Gemmatimonas phototrophica: one gene and its partner. The protein of the gene in region 1 interacts with the protein of each later gene in a pairwise test. Links are inferred from orthologs where the notes say so. Each region holds a gene or a part of one and is shown in the gene's direction. Other genes may lie near its edges.

Region 1 (4,067 bases):
GTGGGTTGCCCAATGAGGAGGGGGTGGTGCAGCTCGACGCCTCCTGCATGCACGGCCCCACGAAGCGGGCGGGGAGCGTGGCGTGCATTGAAGGCATTGCCACCCCGTCGCTGGTGGCCAAGGCGGTCATGGACTACACCGACCACGTCATGCTCGTGGGGGAGGGGGCCACACGCTTTGCCCGCGCCATGGGCTTCAAGGAGCAGAACCTGCTCACGGAAAAGTCCCGGCAGGACTGGATGCGATGGAAGTCGCGCCTCAACGCCAGCGATGCCTGGCTCGACCACAACGACGACATCAAGATCAAGTTCACCACGGGCACGATCAACATGAACGCGGTGACCGCGGCCGGCGACCTGGGCTCGGTGACGACCACCAGTGGTATGGCCTGGAAGGTGCCGGGGCGCATTGGCGATTCGCCTATTGTCGGGGCCGGGCAGTACTGCGACAACACGGTCGGGGCGGCGGGGAGCACGGGGCGGGGTGAGGCCAATATCAAGACCTGCGCGTCGTTCCTCATTGTGGAGTTCATGCGCCAGGGGATGGCGCCGCAGGCGGCCTGCCTCAAGGCCCTGGAGCGGGTGGTGGCCATGACCGAGACCCGCCTCCTGGGGCCGGGTGGGCGCCCACGCTTTGACCTCGAGTTCTACGCCCTCACCAAGAGCGGCGACTTCGGGGGCGCGACGCTGTACTCCGGCGGCAAGTTCGCGGTGTGCGACGAACGCGGGGCGCGACTGGAGACGGCGGCGTACCTGTACCAGCGCTGACCGTCGGTGCGCGGGTCGGCCGGCCGCGGGACGCGGCCCGCCTCCGGTGGCACCGGGATGAGAGGTGAGAGGTGGACGTGAGAGCGTTGCGAGCCCCGAGGTGCGATGGATATCGACGGTGAGCGGCGAGATGACCACGACGATGAGAGGTGCGGGTGCTGGCGTCCGCCGAACTGCACGAGCGGATCGGGTCCGAGTGAGCCGGCGCCGGCCGACGCGCCGGGGCTCTGCCCGGGCCGGGCCGCCGAGCCACGAAGCCGCCAGTCCACCGTCGAGACTGATTAAATTGCCGGAATGTCCGAAATCGACGCCCCCACGCCGTACCTCCCGTCTGCCGTTGAGCCCAAGTGGCAGGCGCGCTGGACCGAACGCGGCACCAATACCGCCAAGCTCGACGCGCCCGCAAATCCGTTCTACGCGCTCATGATGTTCCCCTACCCCAGCGCCGAAGGGCTGCATGTGGGGAACCTCTTCGCGTTCACCGGGAGCGACATCTCCGCCCGCTTCCACCGGCTGCTCGGCCACGACGTCTTCCAGCCGCTTGGCTTCGATGCCTTTGGCATTCACTCGGAGAACTACGCGCTCAAGGTGGGGGCCCACCCCATGGAGCTCACGCCCAAGAACGTCGCCAACTTCACGCGACAGCTTGGACGCGCCGGCTTCATGGTGGACTGGAACCAGAAAGTCGATACCTCGCGCCCCGACTACTACAAGTGGACGCAGTGGGTCTTCCTGCAGCTGCACAAGCAGGGACTCGCGTACAAGAAAGCCGCCGCCGTGAACTGGTGCCCCACCGACAAGACGGTGCTCGCCAACGAACAGGTGGAGAACGGACTTTGCGAACGGTGTGGCACGGCGGTGGAGCAGCGCTTCCTCGAGCAGTGGTTCTTCCGCATCTCCGAGTACGCGCCGCGCCTGCTGGCCAACCTCGATTGGCTCGACTGGTCGCACGTGACGCGCCAGGCGCAGCGCAACTGGATTGGCAAGTCGGAAGGCGCCGAGCTCACCTTCAGTATTGCCGGACACGATGCGTCGGTGACGGTGTTTACGACGCGCGCTGATACGATTTACGGCGCCACGTATCTCGTGCTCGCACCAGAGCATCCGCTTGTGGGCGCGCTCACGAGCGATGCGCAGCGCGACGCAGTGGCGCAGTACGTCGATGCCACCAAGAAGCAGGACCTCATTTCGCGCAAGAGCAGCAAGGAGAAGACCGGCGTCTTCACCGGCGCGTACGCCGTGAATCCGGCAACGGGACAGAATATTCCCGTGTGGATTGCCGACTACGTGCTCATGGAGTACGGCACCGGCGCCATCATGGCCGTGCCGGGACACGACGAGCGCGACTTCGAATTCGCGCAGGTATTCAACCTGCCCATCGTGCGTGTCGTGGCGGGTCCCGACGATCACGCCGACACGCCGCTCGGCGACAGCGCCTTCACCGACGATGAGCAGGGCCGGCTGGTGAACTCGGGCGAGTTCGACGGACTCGCGGTGCAGGACGCCAAGCGCACCGTTACCACGTGGCTCGAAGGCCAGCAGCATGCGAAGGCGGTAACGAACTTTCGCCTGCACGACTGGTGCATCTCGCGGCAGCGCTACTGGGGCCCCCCCATTCCCATCATCTACTGCGATGACTGCGGCGCCGTGCCGGTGCCCGAGTCACAGCTGCCGGTGGAATTGCCGTTCATTCCCGACTTCAAGCCGGATGACAGCGGCATCTCGCCGCTCGCCCGTCACGAAGAGTGGTACCGCGTGCCCTGTCCCACCTGCAGCAAGCCGGCCCGCCGCGAAACCGACGTGAGCGATACGTTCCTCGATAGCGCCTGGTACTTCCTGCGCTATCCGAGTGCCAACAACAGTGACGTGCCGTTCGATGCCGCCCGCACCCAGACGTGGCTGCCGGTCAACTCGTACATTGGCGGCAACGAACATGCCGTGCTGCACCTGTTGTACTCGCGCTTCATCACCATGGTGCTGAAGGACGGCGGCTTCATTGATTTCGAAGAGCCGTTCACACGCTTTCGCGCGCACGGCATGATCATCCGTGAAGGCGCGAAGATGTCGAAGTCGAAAGGCAACGTCATCAACCCCGACGTGTACATGGAAGAGTGGGGCGCCGATGCGTTCCGCATGTATCTCATGTTCCTCGGCCCGTACGAGGAAGGCGGCGATTTCCGCGATCAGGGCATCAGTGGCGTGCGTCGCTACCTCGACCGCCTCTGGACGTCTGTGCGTGACGCCACCACCGAGGGTGCCCCCGATGCGGACGTGTTGCGCAAGCTGCATCGCACCATCAAAAAGGTAGGCGAAGACACGGCCAATCTGGCCTACAACACCGCCATCGCCGCCATGATGGAGTATCTCAACGCGGTACGGCGCAGCGACCGGGTGCCGCATCGTGATGAGGTGTTGTCGCTGGTGCAGCTCACCGCCGCGTATGCGCCGCACCTGGCCGAGGAATGCTGGGAGCAGCTCGGGCACATCGGGAGCGTCTTCGACGCCGGCTGGCCCACGTTCGATCCGGCCATGCTGCTGGACAACGAAGTGGACCTCGTGGTGCAGGTCAACGGCAAGGTTCGTGGCAAGATCCGCGTGGCGGTGGAAATTACGCAGGACGCGGCGATGGCTCTCGCCTTGGCTGACGAGGGCGTCGCGCGCTTTGTGACCAGCGAGATCAAGAAGGTGATTTTCGTCCCCAAGCGCTTGTTGAATATCGTCGTGTGACCTTCGCCCTCCACCGATGAACGTGATGTTCATTATCGCCGTCGTCAGCCTTACGCTGCAATTCTCGACGACGGCGTTGCTCTCGATTCTCGGTCGGGCCCCGCGCTGGCGCCGTGTGCGCTGGTTCGGGGCAGTCACGTTGACGGCGGGTCTTTACAGTACGGTCGATGCCTTCGCGGCCCTGCGGGCAGCGGAGTCGGTGAATACCAGTTGGAGTCTGCAGTTCAATCTGGTCTTTGCCACTCTCCACGGAGCGGCGTGGCTGGTGTTCACGTATATGGGGCCCAACGGACGGTGGGATTCGTTGCCGCCGTGGGTTCGCCGCATCACCATAGGGGGAACGCTCGTCGCCCTGATCGCCTCCATCAGCGGCGAGGTTGCCTCGGCGGAAACCTCCATGCTCGTGGTGCCGGCGTTCGATGTGAACTTCCAGCGCAGCACCCTCTCGCTGCTGGGCAATATGCTCGCGCTGGTCCCGTTTGGATTTCTGGCGCTGAGCATGTATCGCACCTGGCAGCTGCGTATGCTGGGTGAGCCGGGGACCACCGCCGTCTTCATCGGTTTTACGCTCTA
Region 2 (3,857 bases), 410 kb from region 1 along the record:
GCCAAAACGTTTCTGGGCGGTCAGATCTTCAACACGGCCAGCTGGCCGGAAGCGGTGCGATACATGGAGCTCGCCGTGCAAGTCGAGCCTGACCGTCTCGTGCACCGCCTCGACATGGCGCGCATCTATCGCGACCTTGGACGCGCCGATGATGCCCGCGCCGCTTACCGGGCGGCGCTGAATTGCGCCAACATGGACGCCAATGACCCGCGCTATCGGCAGCAGGCAGGCGACGAACTTCGCCGGATGCGCTGACTCGCGGAGGCACCGCGTGCATGTGCGCCGCCTGCTGCTGCCGACATCAGATGACGTGCTTACAATCCGACGTTGCTACGGGCTTCGCGCGCCAGTTCGCGACTGCGCTTGAGCCCACGTCGAGCAAGCCGACGGGCCATGCGATCGGTGTCCTCCCGCAGGTCTGACACCGCCTCGCTACTCCGCTCGTACAGGCGGCGGGCCCCGCGGCGAAGCTGCCGGCGGGTGGTCTCGCCTGCTGCCGGCGCCATCAGCAGCGCCGCACCAGCGCCAATGGCCGCCCCAATCAACAGGCCAATGCCCAGCGCCCGCCCATCCAGCCGACGTGTGCCCGGCTGCCCCTGTTCCCCGTCGTGATCATCCGTGCGATCGTACATGTTATCCTCCCGCGCCAAAGGCGCGTCTTGAAGTGAGGCCGGACAGACGAACAGTCGGACTCGGATGCTCCGCGCACCAGAGGTAAATTCCCGACATGCCTGCCGTCCCTTTTGCCACGACCCAGCGCGCCGCCGAGCTCAGGGATCAGCTCGCCCGCGCGCAATACGAGTACTACGTCCTCGACCAGCCTGCCATGGCGGACCAGGAGTACGACCGCCTGTTCCGTGAATTGCAGGCCATCGAAGATCAGTACCCCAGTGAACGCACAGAAGATTCACCAACCCAACGCGTGGGAGCCCCGGTGCAATCCGCGTTTCGGACGCATCGGCATTTGGTGCGCATGTTGTCCCTCGACAATGCCTTCGACCACGCCGAGTTGCTGGCCTTCGAACAGTCGATCGAGCGGGTGGTTGGGGATGCCATTCACCGCAGTGGCTATACCGTGGAGCTCAAGATCGACGGCGCGGCCATTGCCCTGACATATCGAGAGGGCGTGCTCACCACCGCCGCCACGCGGGGCGATGGTACGGAAGGCGAAGATGTCACACTCAACATTCGCACCATTCGTGGCATCCCGTTGCGGCTGCGCGGCACCGGTCACCCTCCACTCATGGAAATTCGTGGCGAGGTGTACCTGCCCTTCGCGGGCTTCGAGCAGATGAATGAGGCACGTGTGGCGGCCGGTGAACCGGTATATGTCAACCCGCGCAATGCCGCGGCCGGCTCCATGCGCCAGCTTGACCCGTCCATCACGGCCCAGCGCCCGCTCCGGTTCTTTGGCTACGCCGCCGTGTTGCCGGACGGCAGCGTGCCGGCCGCAACGCAGTGGGATCTGCTGGAGACGCTCGTGGCCTGGGGTATTCCGGTGGCGCCGCACCGTCAGCGTTGCCTGACGATGGACGAGGTGAGCCGCTGGGCGCACACGGTGGAACACGAGACACGCGCCGTGCTGGGCTTCGCGATTGATGGTGGTGTGGTGAAGGTGAACGCGCTGGCGGTACAGGATGAGCTGGGCATTCGCAATGATCGGACGCCCCGCTGGGCCGTAGCGCGCAAGTTTGCGCCGGACATGGCGGTGACCCGGTTGCGCCAGATTGATGTGAACGTTGGACGCACGGGCGTGCTCACGCCATTCGCCGTCCTGGAGCCGGTAGACGTTGGTGGCGCGACGGTGACGTATGCATCGCTGCATAACGCCGATCAGATTGCGGCCAAGGATTTGCGCGAAGGCGATTACGTGCAGGTGGTCCGGGCTGGTGACGTCATTCCGTATGTGCTTGGTCCGGTCCCCGAGCGGCGCGACGGAACGGAGGTGCCGTGGCGCATTCCCGCCGAGTGCCCCAAATGTGGAGCGCCCGTGGTGCGGTACGGCGACGATGTCGCCAGCTACTGCACCAACGTGGCCTGTGCCGGGCGTCAGCTCGAAGCGCTGGTGCATTTTGCCAGCAAGGACGCCTTGGACATTGACGGCTTGTCCTATGCCCGTATTCAGCAGCTGCTCGCCGCCGGGTTCGTGCACGACTTTGCGGATCTCTTCGACGTCACGGTGGCGCAGCTCGTGTCGCTCGAGCGCTTTGGCGAAAAGAGCGCCGAAAATCTGGTGGCCGCGATTGCGGCCTCAAAACAGCAGCCGCTGTCCCGCCTGTTGTTCGGACTTGGCATCCGGCACGTGGGGGCGCAGGCGGCGCAGTTGCTGTCGCGCCACTTCGGCTCACTGGAGGCGATGATGGCGGCCACTCCCGAGCAGTTGGGTGAGGTGCGTGGCATCGGCGATATCATTGCCGCGAGTGTGGCCAGCTACTTTGCCGATCCCACGGCGCGCGCGCTGCTTGCCAAGTTGCAGGCCCACGGCCTGCGCCTCGACGAGCCCAACGCGGTGCAGGCCGATGGCCCGTTTACCGGGGCCACGGTGGTGCTGACCGGCACGTTGCCGACCCTCAGTCGGGGCGAAGCGACGGCGCTGATCGAAAAGGCCGGCGGGCGGATCACCAGCAGCGTGTCCAGAAAGACGACGTTCGTGGTAGCCGGGGAGGAGGCGGGGAGCAAGCTGGAGAAGGCTCGCGAACTGGGAATCGAGGTAATTGACGAGGCCGAGCTGATGGCCCGGGCCAGCAACAGCTAAGCGAGCCGATCCATTCCATACGTTGCCAGCATAGAGCGTCACACCCCGGACGCCTTGACGTGACGCTCGCAGAAGGCGAGCGTCACGGAAGCATGAGCCTCGCCACCAGCACCCAGCCCCGCACGGTCGCGCTCCCGGTCGAATTCTTCGCCGGGCTGCGCCAGTCCGCCCTGGCCGCACACGGCGGCGCCACCGTCCTCCCCGTGGACGCCATTCGCGACGCCGGCTACGCTGCCGGGACGGCGTTGTATGGCCATTTCGCCACCTGGCTGTCCGAGCAGGGGGAGTCGCACCCGGACAAACTGTCGGACGAGCGTTTTCCCTGGTTGCTGGAAGCGTTTTTTCACGGCATCGGGTGGGGCCGCGTGGAACTCCACGCCCTCAGCGATGCCGTAATGGCCCTGGACGTATCGGAATGGGGCGAAGCGTCGGACAATGCGGGCGGATGCCTGGTAAGCACCGGCCTCTTTGCCGGGTTTTTTGGCCGGCTCGCCAGCGCGCCCATCAGCGTGCTGGAAGTAGACACCGGCACGGCCGGCCCCGGGCGTTCCCGTTTTCTGCTGGGCTCAGTGGACGTGATGGGCTACGTCTGGGAAGCCATGGAACGCGGGATTCCGTACGACCGGGCGGCAGCGAGCGCGTAAGCTGGCCGCCCCACGCGAGTCCTAATCGACTCGTTCCGGCACCAGCCCCACATACTTCGCGTTCGGCTCCAACTCGCCGTCCACGAACACTTCACGGTCCCACGGCAGCACGATCATGGACTGGGTCGCCATTGCGTGGTAGTCCACCGGGTAGCTCCCGGTCTTGACGTTCACGGCCGTCCGGACTTCCCGGGCACCGGCGTTCACCACCGAGCCGACGGCGAGTCGCATGGTAGCGCCGGAATCGCAGGTGACATCCACCAGCAGCACGCGTTTTCCACGCACATCGGCCGGAGCGGCCCCGAAAACGGCCGGAGTCTCCCGCACCTGTTCGGCATGGTACCGGCGCGAAATGAGGATGGAGTGGAATGGCAGGTCGAGGATGGCTGCCACGGCGGCGCCAGGAACGACCCCGGCCGTGGCGATCCCGACGATGAGGTCGGGCATCCATTCGCGCC

The links. The genes of interacting proteins can lie anywhere in the genome.
Region 2: the proteins of leuS (region 1) and ligA interact in binary tests that used the Escherichia coli proteins (3 or more experiments, as listed by UniProt). The link is inferred for Gemmatimonas phototrophica from one-to-one orthologs.

What each region holds. Positions count from the first base shown.
Region 1 is NZ_CP011454.1:766,803-770,869, forward strand. What follows is about bases 681-3,777. They hold leuS (leucine--tRNA ligase), read left to right. Parts: upstream 681-1,061; coding sequence 1,062-3,494; downstream 3,495-3,777. Other genes in these bases: GEMMAAP_RS03290 (glycosylasparaginase), read left to right, coding at 681-767; GEMMAAP_RS03300 (hybrid sensor histidine kinase/response regulator), read left to right, coding at 3,520-3,777. Also shown: more of GEMMAAP_RS03290, read left to right, coding at 1-680; more of GEMMAAP_RS03300, read left to right, coding at 3,778-4,067.
Region 2 is NZ_CP011454.1:1,175,272-1,179,128, reverse strand. The notes cover bases 355-3,241. They hold ligA (NAD-dependent DNA ligase LigA), read left to right. Parts: upstream 355-727; coding sequence 728-2,755; downstream 2,756-3,241. Other genes in these bases: GEMMAAP_RS04855 (hypothetical protein), read left to right, coding at 2,848-3,241; GEMMAAP_RS04865 (YtxH domain-containing protein), read right to left, coding at 355-632. Outside these bases: GEMMAAP_RS04870 (hypothetical protein), read left to right, coding at 1-255; more of GEMMAAP_RS04865, read right to left, coding at 315-354; more of GEMMAAP_RS04855, read left to right, coding at 3,242-3,399; GEMMAAP_RS04850 (phosphoribosyltransferase), read right to left, coding at 3,421-3,857. UniProt on the Escherichia coli protein: DNA ligase that catalyzes the formation of phosphodiester linkages between 5'-phosphoryl and 3'-hydroxyl groups in double-stranded DNA using NAD as a coenzyme and as the energy source for the reaction.